Azoarcus olearius: one gene and its partner. The protein of the gene in region 1 interacts with the protein of each later gene in a pairwise test. Links are inferred from orthologs where the notes say so. Each region holds a gene or a part of one and is shown in the gene's direction. Other genes may lie near its edges.

What was found.
Region 2: the proteins of gyrB (region 1) and gyrA interact in binary tests that used the Escherichia coli proteins (3 or more experiments, as listed by UniProt). The link is inferred for Azoarcus olearius from one-to-one orthologs.

What each region holds. Positions count from the first base shown.
Region 1 is NZ_CP016210.1:2,429-11,634, forward strand. The notes cover bases 1-3,137. They hold gyrB (DNA topoisomerase (ATP-hydrolyzing) subunit B), read left to right. Parts: upstream 1-392; coding sequence 393-2,882; downstream 2,883-3,137. Other genes in these bases: dnaN (DNA polymerase III subunit beta), read left to right, coding at 1-183. In the rest of the region: dqs_RS00020 (hypothetical protein), read right to left, coding at 3,514-3,690; dqs_RS00025 (type I restriction-modification system subunit M), read left to right, coding at 3,799-6,219; dqs_RS00030 (restriction endonuclease subunit S), read left to right, coding at 6,249-7,388; dqs_RS00035 (type I restriction endonuclease subunit R), read left to right, coding at 7,399-9,206. UniProt on the Escherichia coli protein: DNA gyrase negatively supercoils closed circular double-stranded DNA in an ATP-dependent manner to maintain chromosomes in an underwound state.
Region 2 is NZ_CP016210.1:1,227,696-1,234,655, forward strand. Bases 296-3,495 are described here. They hold gyrA (DNA gyrase subunit A), read left to right. Parts: upstream 296-661; coding sequence 662-3,295; downstream 3,296-3,495. Other genes in these bases: dqs_RS20440 (oxidoreductase-like domain-containing protein), read left to right, coding at 309-554; serC (3-phosphoserine/phosphohydroxythreonine transaminase), read left to right, coding at 3,292-3,495. Also shown: nucleotide exchange factor GrpE, read right to left, coding at 1-172; more of serC, read left to right, coding at 3,496-4,389; pheA (prephenate dehydratase), read left to right, coding at 4,405-5,469; hisC (histidinol-phosphate transaminase), read left to right, coding at 5,487-6,584; dqs_RS05795 (prephenate dehydrogenase), read left to right, coding at 6,600-6,960. UniProt on the Escherichia coli protein: A type II topoisomerase that negatively supercoils closed circular double-stranded (ds) DNA in an ATP-dependent manner to maintain chromosomes in an underwound state.

The sequences.
Region 1 (9,206 bases):
GAGATCGACTACCACGACACCCCGCTCGACATCGGCTTCAACGTCACCTACCTGCTCGACGTGCTCAACAACCTGTCGTCCGAGCAGGTGGAATGGCGCTTCAACGACGGCAACTCCAGCGCGCTCGTCACGCTGCCGGGCAACGACAAGTTCAAGTACGTCGTGATGCCGATGCGCATCTAGCCCCGCTCCTCCCCCTTCAAGGGGGAGGCCAGGAGGGGGATGGGGTCAGCCGCTGCGATCCACCGCCCCATCCCCACCTCGAAAAATGCAGTTGTAGTCTCGGCTACGCCTCGCCGCCACGCAGGTGTCGAGCAGTGCTCGCCGAAACCCCAGCTCCGCCCCCTTGAACGGGAAGGAGTTCCGTTCTTTTTGAATCACCCGAGATGACAATGTCCGAACCGCAAAACACGCCCGCCCCCTCCGGCAACGACTACGACGAATCCAGCATCCAGCAGCTCGAAGGCCTGGAAGCGGTGAGGAAGCGGCCGGGCATGTACATCGGCGACACCTCCGACGGCACCGGCCTGCACCACATGGTGTTCGAGGTCGTCGACAACGCCATCGACGAGGCGCTGGCCGGCCACTGCGACGACATCGTCATCACCATCCACGCCGACAACTCCATCTCCGTCACCGACAACGGCCGCGGCATCCCGGTCGGCGTCAAGATGGACGACAAGCACGAGCCCAAGCGCTCCGCGGCCGAAATCGTCATGTGCGTGCTGCACGCCGGCGGCAAGTTCAACCAGAACAGCTACAAGGTTTCGGGCGGCCTGCACGGCGTCGGCGTGTCCTGCGTCAACGCGCTGTCGAAGTGGCTGCGCCTCACCATCCGCCGCGACGGCAAGAAGCACTTCATGGAGTTCCACCGCGGCGCGCCGCAGGACCGCGTGATCGACGTGGTGGACGGCGTCGAAGTGAGCCCGCTGAAGGTGCTGGGCGAAACCAGCAAGCGTGGCACCGAGGTGCATTACCTCGCCGACGAGGAAATCTTCGGCACCGTCGAATACCACTACGAAATCCTCGCCAAGCGTCTGCGCGAACTGTCGTTCCTCAACAACGGCGTCAAGATCCGCCTGGTCGACCAGCGCACCGGCAAGGAAGAAGACTTCGCCTTCGCCGGCGGCGTGCGCGGCTTCGTCGAGTACATCAACCGCACCAAGGCGGTCCTGCATCCCAGCGTGTTCTACGCCGCCGGCACCACCCGCATCCCCACCGGCGCCGGCGAGGCCGAACTTTCGGTCGAAGTCGCCATGCAATGGAACGACTCCTACGCCGAACAGGTGCTCTGCTACACCAACAACATCCCGCAGGCCGACGGTGGCACCCACCTCACCGGCCTGCGCACCGCGATGACCCGCGTCATCAACAAGTACATCGAAGAAAACGAGATCGCCAAGAAGGCCAAGGTGGACATCACCGGCGACGACATGCGCGAAGGCCTCGCCTGCGTGCTGTCGGTGAAGATGCCGGACCCCAAGTTCGCCAGCCAGACCAAGATGAAGCTCGTCTCCAGCGAGGCGCGCCCGGCGGTGGAAGAAGTCGTCGCCGCCAAGCTCACCGACTTCCTGCTCGAAAACCCGATCGACGCCAAGACCATCTGCAACAAGATCGTCGAAGCCGCCCGCGCCCGCGACGCCGCCCGCAAGGCGCGCGAAATGACCCGCCGCAAGGGCGTGCTCGACGGCGTCGGCCTGCCCGGCAAGCTCGCCGACTGCCAGGAAAAAGACCCCGCGCTGTCCGAGCTCTACCTGGTCGAGGGTGACTCCGCAGGCGGCTCCGCCAAGCAGGGCCGCGACCGCAAGTTCCAGGCGATCCTGCCGCTCAAGGGCAAAATCCTCAACGTCGAGAAGGCCCGCTTCGACAAGCTGCTGCAGAGCCAGGAAATCGCCACCCTCATCACCGCGCTCGGCACCAGCATCGGCAAGGACGACTACAAGCCCGAAAAGCTGCGCTACCACCGCATCATCCTGATGACCGACGCCGACGTCGACGGCGCCCACATCCGCACCCTGCTGCTCACCTTCTTCTACCGTCAGATGCCGGAGCTGGTCGAGCGCGGCCACATCTACATCGCCCAGCCGCCGCTCTACAAGATCAAGCACGGCAAGACCGAGCTCTACATCAAGGACGACCACGAACTCAACGGCCACCTGCTCAAGCTCGCGCTCGACGGCGCCGTGCTGGTCCCGCGCGAAGGCGCCGACGCCATCACCGACGACGCGCTCGGCGGCCTCGCGCGCAGCTACCTGCTTGCCGAAGCGGTCATCAAGCGCCTGGCCAGCTACATCGACCCCGAAGTGCTGCAAGCCATGCTCGCGCACGACCTCGAGATCAGCCTGGACGACGAAGCCGCAGCCCGCGCATCGGCAGACCGCATCCAGCCCCACCTGCCGGAAGGCCTGCGCATCTACGCCGAATACCACGAAGAAACCGAAGCCTGGCGCCTCACCATCGAGCGCCTGCACCACGGCAACCTCAAGTTCGGCTGGGTCGAAACCGCCTTCCTCGTCTCTGGCGACTACCGCAGCATCCGCACCGCCGCCGCCTCCATCGCCGGCCTCATCGGCCCCGGCGCCGAAATCCGCCGCGGCGAAAAGCGCCAGACCGTCACCCGCTTCGCCGACGCCATCACCTGGCTGCTGGCCGAAGTGGAACGCGGCCTCAGCAAGCAGCGCTACAAAGGCCTCGGCGAGATGAACCCCGAGCAGCTGTGGGAAACCACCATGGACCCGGCGGTCCGCCGCCTGCTGCGGGTGCAGATCGACGACGCGATCGCCGCGGACGAAATCTTCACCACGCTGATGGGGGATAACGTGGAGCCGAGAAGGGCGTTCATCGAGAGCAATGCGCTGTATGCGCAGAACATCGACGTGTGATCGAATGTAGCGGCGACCATAAACTGGCAATTTGTTAGGCAAAAACTGGCAGACGAGCGAAAGGGCGGGCGAACCCGGCAGGGTTCCCCGCCCATTTTGCTTCCGAAATCAAAGACGCTAGCGCCTAGCGAGAGCTCTCTTAGCGGAGTTCTCTACCGGAATTTGGCTAATTGACCCATACAGGCCTAGAAGCCACCGCGCACACGACGTACCACGGCCCGCCCACTACCCTCGCTGAAATGGCCGCTAAGAACTACGAGCAGGCCGCCTTAGATGGATTCGTGACGCCGACCAGACACCCAATGTTCCACCTCACCGACAGCATGTCGGCCTATGCGGCCGTTGATGATTGGGCGATGCTACGGCTTCAATGCATCGGATTGCTGTCCCCGGCAGCACAGCTTTATGGAGTGCCAGCTTTACTGCGCGGTGAACGACGTAACCGCCCCATGACGAATAGCTGACGTGGATTGGTGCATTGCCCATTAATCTGTTTTTTCATTTGACTGATTCAACGGGTACTCCACGCGGGCAAACCTGTCAGCTCTCTCTCACTCCACTGCGCTAACCTTGATTTCGAAGGGGCGTTCGTAGAGCTCGATTTCCGCAGCGGCTGCTCGCCCTTCCAATATCATCGCTGGTGCATAGCGTTCTCGTAGGCAGAGATATTGTCGGTCTCAGCAGTCTCGGCCCGCCGCACCTCCAACTGTCCGATCTCTTCGACCCCTTGCGCAACCAGAAAGGTTGCAAGAGAGCGGGCGCTGAGTTGGGCTTGAGAGAACTTGAGCAGATCGTGATGACGGTACATCTGCGCCTCTACACGTAGTGGCAAAGTCATCACCTCGATCTGCCTCTGCAGCAGGCGCCTGCCCGGGTTAAAGTTCCCGCCTTTCGTTTTGTGGTCGTTGCGGTCTCAATGGCAATCAAGAAATCCGACCTCTACTCCTCCCTCTGGGCCTCCTGCGATGAACTGCGTGGCGGCATGGATGCCAGCCAGTACAAGGACTACGTCCTGTTCATGCTGTTCATCAAGTACATCAGCGACAAGTACGCCGACAGCAACGACTTCGCCCCGCCCGTGGTTATTCCCAAGGGGGCCAGCTTCAAAGACATGATCGCCCTCAAGGGCAAAAGCGACATCGGCGACAAGATCAACACTCAGATCATCCAGCCACTGATCGATGCCAATGCCCGGCTGGCCCGCAGCGACTTCCCGGACTTCAACGACCCTAACAAGCTGGGCGAAGGTCCGGCCATGGTGGAGCGGTTGTCCAACCTGGTCAGCATCTTCCAGAAGCCAGAGCTGGACTTCTCCCAGAATCGCGCCGAGCACGACGACATCCTCGGCGACGCCTACGAGTACCTGATGCGCCACTTCGCGCAGGATTCCGGCAAGAGCAAGGGCCAGTTCTACACGCCATCCGAAGTTAGTCGCGTCATCGCCAAGGTGATCGGCATCTCACCCGAAAACACTAAGGCCGCCACCACGGCCTACGATCCGACCTGCGGCTCGGGTTCGCTGCTCCTCAAGGTCGCCGCCGAAGCCGGCAACAAGATCACCCTGGAAGGACAGGAAAAGGACGTCACTACCGCCGGTCTGGCGCGGATGAACATGATCCTGCACGACTTCCCCACCGCCAACATCCTCTCCGGCAACACGCTGGCGGCGCCAAAATTCAAAGATGGCGAGGGATTGCGCAACTACGACTACGTGGTCGCCAATCCACCCTTTTCCGACAAGACCTGGAGCACCGGCCTTACCCCGGAAGACGACCTCTACCAGCGCTTCGGCTGGGGCGTACCGCCGGCAAAGCAGGGCGACTACGCCTATCTGCTGCACATCATCCGCAGCATGAAAGCCAACGGCAAAGCCGCCTGCATCCTGCCCCACGGCGTGCTGTTCCGCGGCAATGCCGAGGCGGTCATCCGCCAGCAGTTGGTGCGCTCCGGCATCCTCAAGGGCATCATCGGTCTGCCTGCCAACTTGTTCTACGGCACGGGCATCCCCGCCTGCATCCTGGTGCTGGACAAGGAAAACGCCGCCGCTCGCAAAGGCGTGTTCATGATCGACGCCGCCAAGGGCTACATCAAGGACGGCAATAAGAACCGCCTGCGTGAGCAGGACATCCACAAGATCGTCGATACCTTCACCCGGCAGATCGACAGCCCGCGTTACGCCCGCATGGTGCCCTTCGCCGAGATCGCCGACGCCAAGAACGACTTTAACCTCAACCTGCCGCGCTACATCGACAGCAGCGAGCCGGAAGACCTGCAGGACATCGACGCCCACCTCAACGGTGGCATCCCGGAGCGCGACATCGACGCCTTCGCCGCCGACTGGCTGCAGATGCCCGGCCTACGCACTGCGCTGTTTGAATCGGCCGGCCGCCCCGGCTACGCACGCCTCAAGCTGCCGGTGGGCGAGATCAAGGCTGCCATCCTCGGCCACGGCGAATTCATCGCCTTCACCAACAAGGCGAACACCCTGTTCAGCAAATGGCGCGAAGCAATTACCCCGCGCCTCACCGGCTTCGGCCAGAACGACCACCCCAAGGCCCTGATCGGCACTGTCTCCGAAACCCTGCTCGCCGCCTTCCAGGCCGCGCCCCTACTCGATCCCTACGACGTTTATCAGCACCTGATGGACTACTGGGCGGAAACGATGCAGGACGACGCCTACCTGATCGCCTCTGATGGTTGGGTAGCCAAGCCAACACGCATCGTCGAAACCGACAAGAAGGGCAAACAGAAGGACAAGGGCTGGGCCTGCGACCTGATCCCCAAGCCCTATCTCGTCGTCCGTTACTTCGCCAAGGAACAGGCTGCACTCGACGCCAAGCAGGCCGAACTGGAAGCCGTCGTCGGTCAGATTGCCGAACTGGAAGAGGAACACAGCGGCGAGGATGCCGCCTTCGCCGGTTTCGACAAGATCAACGCTGCCCAGGTGAAGGACCGCGTCAAGGAGATTGGCAACGATCCCGAGGCAAAGGACGAGCTGGCGGTGCTGAAGCAATGGCTCAGGTTAAGCGAAGAGGAGAGCAAGCTCAAGAAAGCCGTCAAGGAATTGGACGCCCAGCTCGATCAGCTGGCCCATGACCACTATGCCAAGCTGAGCGTGCCGGAGATCAAGACCCTGGTGGTGGACGACAAATGGCTGGCCCGGTTGGCCGCTGACCTGCAAGGTGAGCTCGACCGCGTCGGCCAGACCCTGACCGCCCGCATCCGCGAACTGGCCGAGCGCTACGCCACGCCGTTGCCGCAACTGGTGGATGAAGTGGCCCTGCTGTCGGCCAGGGTGGAGGAACACCTCAAGCTCATGGGGGCGGCATGGGAGTGAAATCGGGGTACAAGCAGACGGAAGTAGGCGTGATTCCGTCAGACTGGCATGTTAAGCGCCTTGGTGAAATTGGCGAGGCTCTGATCGGGCTCACCTACAAACCGACAGAGGTTCGGGATCATGGGACGCTTGTTCTACGATCGTCGAATATCCAGAACGATGCGCTTGCTTTTGATGACAATGTTTTTGTCCATGCGGACATTCCGGATCGCATCAAGGTGCGTCCAAACGATGTGCTTATCTGCGTCAGGAATGGCAGCCGTGATCTGATTGGAAAATCCGCGCTACTGGATGAGCGGACAAAAGGAATGACATTTGGGGCATTCATGGCGGTTTACCGCAGCCCCATTGGAAAACTTGCCAGCTACCTGTTCCAGTCACCAATTCTTAAGCGTCAAATCAGCGAACATCTCGGCGCGACAATCAACCAGATAACGAACAAAAGCCTCAATGCGTTTCTGGCTCCCGTACCTCCCTCAGGGGCGGAACAACGCGCCATCGCCACCGCCCTGTCAGATGTGGATGCGCTGATCGACGGCTTGACCCGGCTGATCGCCAAGAAGCGGGATCTCAAACAGGCCGCCATGCAGCAACTCCTTACCGGCCAAACCCGCCTGCCGGGATTTAGTGGGGAGTGGGAGGTGAAGCTACTAGGGGATATCGCCCACATCAAAACCGGAAGCCGTAACAACGAAGACAAAATCGAGGACGGGGCATATCCCTTCTATGTACGGTCGGCTACCGTAGAGCGTATCAATAGCTACTCGCATGACTGCGAAGCGGTCTTGGTGCCTGGCGAGGGTCAGATCGGCAACATTTTCCACTACATCAACGGGCGTTTCGACGTTCATCAACGTGTCTATGCGATAACGCAATTCGCGGATAGTGTCTCTGGACGGTACGTTCATCTCTACATGTCACAGCACTTTGGCACCTGGGCTATGCAGAACACGGTGAAGGCGACGGTCGACTCCCTTCGTTTACCGACGTTTCAGACTTTCGAGATACGTCTGCCACCAACATTGGAAGAACAAACCGTCATAGCCACCATCCTCGCCGACATGGACGCTGAACTGGCCGCCCTTGAAGCCCGCCTCACCAAAACCCGCGCCTTGAAGCAGGCTATGATGTCGGAATTGCTAACCGGGAAGACCCGACTACCAACCTGATAGGCCACCCATGCTTGAACAGCCGCGCTCCGAACGTAAAACCCAGAATCGCGTCATCGCGCTCTTTACGGATACTTCGCGCTCGGACTGCCTCGGCTACGACTACCTAGGCGAGTGGAACAAGCGGGAAAACAACCGCCCCATCGAAACCGAACTGCTGCGCGCCAACCTGCAACAGCGCGGTTACTCTGACGCCCACATCGCCGCCGCCCTGCAAAAGCTGCTGACGTCGGCCGACAGCACCGGCATCACCCTCTACCAGGCCAACCTGCGCACCTACCAGTTGCTGCGCTATGGCGTCGATGTGCAGGTGGCCGCCGGCCAGCCCCACGACAAGGTGCATCTGATCGACTGGGCCACCCCGGGTAACAACCACTTCGCCCTGGCCGAGGAGGTGACGCTCAAGGGCGGTTACCAGCGTCGGCCCGACATCGTGCTCTACATCAACGGTATCGCCATCGCGGTGCTGGAACTCAAGCGCAGCTCGGTAGAAGTAGCCGACGGGGTGCGCCAGCTGATCACCAATCAGGAAGACATCTTCAACAAGGGCTTCTTCAGCACGGTGCAGCTGGTGCTGGCGGGCAGCGACTCGCAAGGCTTGCGTTATGGCACCACCGGCACGCCGGAGCAGTTCTTTGTCGAATGGAAGGACGAAGCGCCCCCTGCTGCCGGGATCACGCTAGAAGCCGGAAGCCTGCTCGACCGCCCGCTGGTGCAGCTCTGTGACAAGACCCGGCTGCTCGACCTGATCCGTAACTTCATCATCTTCGACGCCGGCCAGAAGAAGGTGCCGCGCCAGCATCAGTTCCAGGGCGTCAAGGCGGCCCAGGAGCGCGTCGCCAAGCAGGAAGGCGGCGTGATCTGGCACACCCAGGGCAGCGGCAAGAGCATCCTGATGGTGTTGATTGCCAAGTGGCTGCTGGAACACGACCCGGAAGCCCGCATCCTGGTCATCACCGACCGGGACGAACTAGACAAGCAGATCGTCGGCGTCATGCGCAACGCCGGGGTTATCGGCGAGGATGCCGCTTCGCCGCGCATCACCTCCCGCGCCGAGCTGATCGAGAAGCTTGGCGCCACCACGCCGCGCCTGCTTTGCGCGCTGATCCACAAGTTCGACACCACGGACCTGAAGGGTGAGCCGCCCCGGGTCCATGGCCGTTTCTACATCTTCGTCGATGAATGTCACCGTACCCAGGGCGGCGACATGAATAAGCAGATGAAGCGCTGGCTGGAAGGGGCGATCTTCATCGGCTTCACCGGCACGCCACTGCTACGCAAAGACAAGCAGATGACGCGGGACGTGTTCGGCACCTACATCCACACCTACAAGTTCCATCAGGCGGTGGCCGACAAGGTGGTGCTGGACCTGAAGTACGAGGCCCGGGACGTGCCCCAGCGCCTCGGCTCCCGCAAGGCCATCGACCAATGGTTCGAGCAGAAGACGAAGAACCTCAACAACTTCCAGAAGTCCATTCTGCGCAAGCGCTGGGCGACGATGGAAGAACTGATGAGTGCAGAAGAGCGCAAGGCGCGCATCGTCGCCGACATCATCCAGGACTTTGCCTTGAAGCCCCGGCTCAACAACGACCGGGGCACGGCCATTCTGGTGGCGGCCAGCATCTACGACGCCTGCCATTACTACCGCATCTTTCAAACCAAGACCTTCGGCCAGTATTGTGGCCTCGTCACCTCCTTCGAGCCCAACCACAACGCCATTTCCCGCGAGCCGGCCAACAGCGACGAGCGTTACAAGTTCGATACCTACACCCAGCATGTGCTGGCCCAGGGCCAGACCACCAAGCAGTACGAGGACGA
Region 2 (6,960 bases), 1.2 Mb from region 1 along the record:
GCAGCCAGGCGTCGTAGTGTTCGGCGGCCTTGAGTTCGGCCTGGCGCAGGGTCTCTTCCAGGCTGGGCATCACGTCGGCGCTGCTTTCCGGAGCGGCCTCGGCGGCGGCTTCCGGTGCGGCGTGCTGCTCGAGTTCCGGCGTGACGTTCGGGTTCTGGGTGGGATCCGGCATCGGGTGTGCTCCGTGTTGTTTTCTCAGGGATGGGCGGCTACTTGGGGGCGGTCCGGCGGTTTTCAAGCGCATCAACGAAAAAAATGCGCGCGGGCGGCGGGGCGCGATAATCGCGGCTTTTGCGCCGCCTGCCGCCATGCCGCCTTCCGTTAAGCCCTCCGATCCCTTCACGGCGCCCGTGCGTACGCTGGCCGATGCCGAGGCCGCGGTCGCCGCGATCCGGGGGCGGCTTGAATGTGCCGGGCTCTCGCTGCGCCCGCCGCCTGCGCCGCCCACGACGTGCTGCGGCCGTGGCTGCAATGGGTGCGTGTGGGAGGGCTACTACAGCGCGCTGGGGTACTGGCGCGAGGATGCAAGGCGGCTGTTGGCCGGCGAAGGCTGATCGCGCGTTGACGGCGGGCCTGTCAGCGACCCGCCGACCGGAATGCCGCAAGGGGGCGTGGTAACATCTCTCCCTTTTGGGTTACGCGGGTCTGACCGCCTTCGAGCATGACACAGTTCGCCAAGGAAACGCTGCCGATCAGCCTCGAGGAGGAAATGCGCCACTCCTACCTGGATTACGCCATGAGCGTGATCGTGGGGCGGGCGCTGCCCGATGCGCGCGACGGCCTGAAGCCGGTGCACCGCCGGGTGCTGTACGCGATGCACGAGCTTTCCAACGACTGGAACCGCGCCTACAAGAAGTCGGCGCGTATCGTCGGCGACGTCATCGGTAAGTACCACCCGCATGGCGACTCGGCGGTGTACGACACCATCGTGCGCATGGCGCAGGATTTCTCGCTGCGCTACATGCTGGTCGATGGCCAGGGCAACTTCGGCTCGGTCGACGGCGACAACGCCGCGGCGATGCGTTACACCGAAATCCGCATGGCGCGCATCGGCCACGAACTGCTGGCCGACATCGACAAGGAAACGGTGGATTTCGGGCCGAACTACGACGGCTCCGAAAAAGAGCCGCTGATCCTGCCGGCCCGCATCCCCAATCTGCTGATCAACGGTTCCTCCGGTATCGCGGTCGGCATGGCGACCAACATCCCGCCGCACAACCTGGGTGAAGTGGTCGATGCCTGTCTCAAGCTGCTCGAAGATCCGGAAACCGACCTCGAAGCGCTGATCGAAATCGTCAAGGCGCCCGACTTCCCCACCGCGGGTCTGATCTACGGCCTGCACGGCGTGCACGAAGGCTATCGCACCGGCCGCGGCCGGGTGGTGATGCGCGCCCGCACCCATATCGAGCCGATCGGCAAGAACAGCGACCGCGAAGCCATCATCGTCGACGAGCTGCCCTACCAGGTGAACAAGCGCACCCTGCTGGAGCGCATCGCCGAGCTGGTCAACGAAAAGAAGGTCGAGGGCATCAGCGAGATCCGCGACGAGTCGGACAAGTCCGGCATGCGCGTGGTGATCGAACTGAAGCGCAACGAGATGCCCGAGGTGGTGCTCAACAACCTGTACAAGCACACCCAGCTGCAGGACACCTTCGGCATGAACATGGTGGCGCTGGTGGACGGCAAGCCCCGCCTGCTCAACCTCAAGCAAATGCTGGTGTGCTTCCTCGAGCACCGGCGCGAGGTCGTCACCCGCCGCACCATCTTCGAACTGAAGAAGGCGCGCGACCGCGGCCACATCCTCGAAGGCCTGGCGGTGGCGCTGTCCAACGTGGACGAGATCATCGCGCTGATCAAGGCCGCGCCGACGCCGGCGGATGCCAAGCGCGGCCTGATGGAGCGCACGTGGCGCTCGCCGCTGGTGGAAGAAATGCTGTCGCGCGCGCTCGCCGACAGCTACCGCCCGGAAGGGCTGGACCCCGAGTTCGGCTTCTCGGCCCAGGGTTACAAGCTGTCCGACGCCCAGGCCCAGGCCATCCTGGAACTGCGCCTGCAGCGCCTGACCGGCCTCGAACAGGACAAGATCGTCGGCGAGTACCGCGAGGTGATGGATCTCATCACCGACCTGCTCGACATCCTGGCCCGCCCCGAGCGCATCACCGCGATCATCGTCGAGGAGCTGACCGCGATCCGCAACCAGTTCGGCGATCCGCGCCGTTCCGAGATCGTGCTCAGCACCGCCGAGATCAACATCGAGGACCTGATCACGCCGGAAGACATGGTGGTGACGCTGTCGCACACCGGTTACTTCAAGCGCCAGCCGCTCGCCGACTACCGCGCCCAGCGCCGCGGCGGCCGCGGCAAGCAGGCCACCTCGATGAAGGACGAGGACTTCATCGACCACCTCTTCGTCGCCAATACCCACGACACCGTGCTGTGCTTCTCCAGCCGCGGCCGCGCCTACTGGCTGAAGGTGTACGAGGTGCCCGAAGGCACCCGCAACTCGCGCGGCAAGCCGATCGTGAACCTGTTCCCGTTGATCGAGGGCGAGAAGATCACCGCGGTGCTGCCGGTGCAGACCTTCGATGAAGAGCATTTCGTGTTCATGGCCACTTCGGAAGGCACGGTCAAGAAGACTGCGCTCACCGCTTTCGCCAACCCGCGCAAGGCCGGCATCATCGCGGTCAACCTCGATGACGGCGACCACCTGATCGGCGTCGCGATCACCGACGGTGAATGCGACGTGATGCTGTTCTCCGACGCCGGCAAGGCCGTGCGCTTTGCCGAGAGCGACGTGCGCCCGATGGGCCGCGAAGCGCGCGGCGTGCGCGGCATGACGCTGGAAGACGGCCAGCGCGTGATCGCGATGCTGGTCGCCAAGGGCGAAACCCAGTCGGTGCTGACGGCTACCGAAAACGGTTATGGCAAGCGCACCCCGGTGGCGGAATACACCCGCCACGGCCGCGGCACCAAGGGCATGATCGCAATCCAGACCTCGGACCGCAACGGCAAGCTGGTCGGCGCGGTGCTGGTCGATCCGACCGACGAGGTGATGCTGATCTCCACCGGTGCAGTGCTGATCCGCACCAAGGTGCAGGACATCCGCGAGCTTGGCCGCGCCACCCAGGGCGTGACGCTGATCAACCTCGATGAGGGCACGTACCTGGCCGGGATCGAGAAGGTGGCCGAGTCCGGTGCCGAGGCGGACGAACTGGTGGAAGGTGGCGAAGAGGGCGCCGCGGACGGCGAGAATGCCGGCGCGCCGGGCGCCGCGGGTGAAGGAGAACAGGAATGACACGCGTCTGGAATTTCGCGGCCGGTCCGGCCGCGCTGCCCGCCGAGGTGCTGCAGCAGGCCGCCGAGGAGATGCTCGACTGGCGCGGCGCCGGCGTCGGCGTCATGGAAATGAGCCACCGCAGCAAGGAGTTCGTGTCGATCGCCGAGCAGGCCGAGGCCGACCTGCGCGAGCTGATGGCGATTCCGGCCAACTACCGCGTGCTGTTCATGCAGGGCGGGGCGATCGCCGAGAACGCGATCATCCCGATGAACCTGATGGGCGAGGAGAAGCGTGCGGACTACGTGGTCACCGGCTCGTGGTCGGTGAAGTCGCAGAAGGAGGCACGCAAGTACGGCGAGGTCAATATCGCCGCGACCTCGGAGGCGAGCGGCTACACCACGGTGCCGCCGATGAGCGAGTGGAAGCTGTCGGCGCGCCCGTCCTACCTCTTCACCTGCACCAACGAGACCATCGGCGGCGTCGAGTATCCGTTCGAGCCCGATCTGGCCCGGATCGGCCGCGCCGAGGTGCCGGTGGTGGCCGACGTGTCCTCGCACATCCTGTCGCGCCCGTTCGACGTGACCAAGTACGGCCTGCTGTTCGGCGGTGCGCAGAAGAACATCGGTCCTGCCGGGCTCACGATCGTCATCGTCCGCGACGACCTGCTCGGGCGCGCCGCGCCGTTCTGCCCCACGGCCTTCGACTACCGCACCGTGGCCGACAACGGCTCGATGTACAACACCCCGCCTACCTATGCCATCTACATCGCTGGCCTCGTGTTCCAGTGGCTCAAGCGCAAGGGCGGCGTCGCCGGCATCGAAGCGCAGAACATCGCCAAGGCGGAACTGTTGTACGGCTTCCTCGACGACTGTCCGTTCTACGAGAACCGCATCGATCCGGCCTGCCGCTCGCGCATGAACGTGCCCTTCTTCCTCAAGGACGAATCGCTCAACGACCGCTTCCTGGCGGGCGCCAAGGATGCCGGCCTGGTGCAGCTGAAGGGTCACAAGTCGGTGGGCGGCATGCGCGCCTCGATCTACAACGCGATGCCGCTCGAAGGCGTGCAGGCGCTGGTCGATTACATGCGCGACTTCGCGCTTCGCCACGGATAAGCGGAGCCGGTACCCATGAGCGACGAACTCCTGAACCTGCGTAACCAGATCGACCGTCTGGACGAGGAAATCCTTGCCCGCCTTGCCGAGCGCGCGCGTTGTGCGCAGCGCGTGGGCGAGATCAAGCACGGCAACATCTACCGGCCGGAACGCGAGGCCCAGGTGCTGCGCCGGCTGGCGGACCTCAATGGCGGACCGCTGCCCGACGTCGCGGTGCAGAAGATCTTCCGTGAAATCATGTCGGCCTGCCTGGGTCTTGAGCAGCCGCTGAAGGTGGCTTATCTCGGCCCCGCTGGCACCTTCTCGGAAAGTGCGAGCCGCAAGCATTTCGGCGCGGCCCCCAACTTCCTGCCGACGCCGTCGATCGACGAGGTGTTCCGCGCGGTCGAGTCGGGCAATGCGGACTATGGCGTGGTGCCGGTGGAGAACTCCACCGAGGGCGCGGTCGGCGGCACGCTGGATTTGCTGCTGGCCAATCCGCTGAAGGTGTGCGGCGAGGTCAAGCTGCGCATCCACCAGAACCTGCTGTCGCGCGCCGAGGGCATCGGCGGCGCGAAGCGCCTGTATTCGCACGCGCAGTCGCTGGCGCAGTGCCACGAGTGGCTCAACCGCAACCTGGCCCATCTGCCGCGCATCCCGGTGGCGAGCAACGCCGAGGCGGCGCGGCTGGCGGCGGAAGATCCCGAATCGTGCGCAATCGCCGGCGAGGCCGCGGCCGAGCTGTACGGCCTCAACAAGCTCGCCACCAACATCGAGGACGACCCCAACAACACGACGCGTTTCCTCGTCATCGCCAGCCATGATGCAGGGCCGTCCGGCAACGACAAGACGTCGCTGGTGTGTTCTGCGCAGAACCGCCCCGGGGCGATGCACGCGCTGCTCGAACCGCTGGCGCGCCACGGCGTCGACATGAGCAAGCTCGAGTCGCGCCCGGCGCGCAGTGGCTTGTGGGAATACGTGTTCTACGTCGACATCCAGGGGCATCAGACCGATGCCGCGGTGGCCGCCGCGCTGCGCGAGCTGAACGAGCGCGCCGCCTTCGTCAAGGTGCTGGGCTCCTACCCGGTCGCCGCGATCTGAACTTTCAGGAGTCTGCCATGAGCGTAGCCAGCCGCGCGCCTGCCTACATCCGTTCCATCCAGCCCTACCAGCCGGGCAAGCCGATCTCCGAACTCGCCCGCGAGATGGGCCTTCCAGAAGCCGACATCGTCAAGCTCGCCTCCAACGAGAATCCGCTCGGTATGGGCGCGAAGGCGCGTGCCGCGGCCGAAGCGGCAATCCGCGAGGCCTTTCGCTATCCGGACGGCGGCGCCTTTGCGCTGAAGGCGGCGCTGGCACGCAAGTTCGGCGTGGATGCGGCGCAGCTCGTCATCGGCAACGGTTCCAACGACGTGCTCGAGATCGCCGCGCAGACCTTCCTTGCGCCCGGTACTTCGGCCGTGTTCTCGCAGTACTCCTTCGCGGTCTATCCGCTCGCCACCAATGCCCGCGGCGCGCGCTGCATCCAGGTGCCGGCACAGGCCTACGGGCACGACCTCGACGCGATGGCCGCGGCCATCGCGCCCGACACCCGCATCGTGTTCATCGCCAATCCGAACAATCCCACCGGCACCTTCGTTGGCGGTGCCGCACTCGAGGCCTTCCTCGCCAAGGTGCCCGAAGACGTGCTGGTGGTGCTGGACGAGGCCTACACCGAGTTCCTCGAACCCGAGCAGCGCTACGACTCGCTGGCCTGGCTTGCGCGGTTCCCCAACCTCCTGGTGTCGCGCACGCTGTGCAAGGCCTACGGCCTGGCCGGGCTGCGGGTGGGGTATGCCATCGCCCACCCCGACGTGGCCGATCTGATGAACCGTGTGCGCCAGCCCTTCAACGTGTCCGCGGTGGCGCTGGCGGCGGCCGAGGCCGCGCTGGGTGACGACGATTTCGTCGCACGTACCGCCGACATCAACCGCCGCGGCAAGCAGCAGCTCACTGACGCGTTCGCCAGCCTGGGGCTGGAGTGGATTCCGTCCGCCGGCAACTTCGTCACCGTGCGCGTGGGCGACGCCGCGGCGGTCAACCTCGCGCTGCTGCGCCAGGGTGTGATCGTGCGTCCGATCGCCGGCTACGGCATGCCGGAATGGCTGCGGGTCTCGATCGGGCTGCCCGAGGAGAACGCCCGCTTCATCACCGCGCTGCGCAACGCGCTGGGCTGAGCGGCGGAGCGGTCCATGGCCTTGATCGGCAAGCTCGTCGTCTGCGGCGTCGGCCTCATCGGCGGATCTTTCGCGCTCGCGCTGAAGCAGGCCGGCGCGGTGGAACGCGTCGTCGGTGTGGGCCGTAATCCGGCCACCCTTGCGCGCGCCGTGGAACTGGGCGTGATCGACGAAATCGCCTCCGGCTGGCGCGACGCGCTCGACGGCGCGGACTTCGTGTTGCTCGCCACGCCGGTCGGCCAGCTCGACGCAATCATGGAAGCCATGGCGCCCCACCTGCAGCCCGGCACCATCGTGACCGATGCGGGCAGCACCAAGCGCGACGTGATCGAAGCGGTCTATCGCCGCCTCGACCCCCATCTCGCCACCGTCGTGC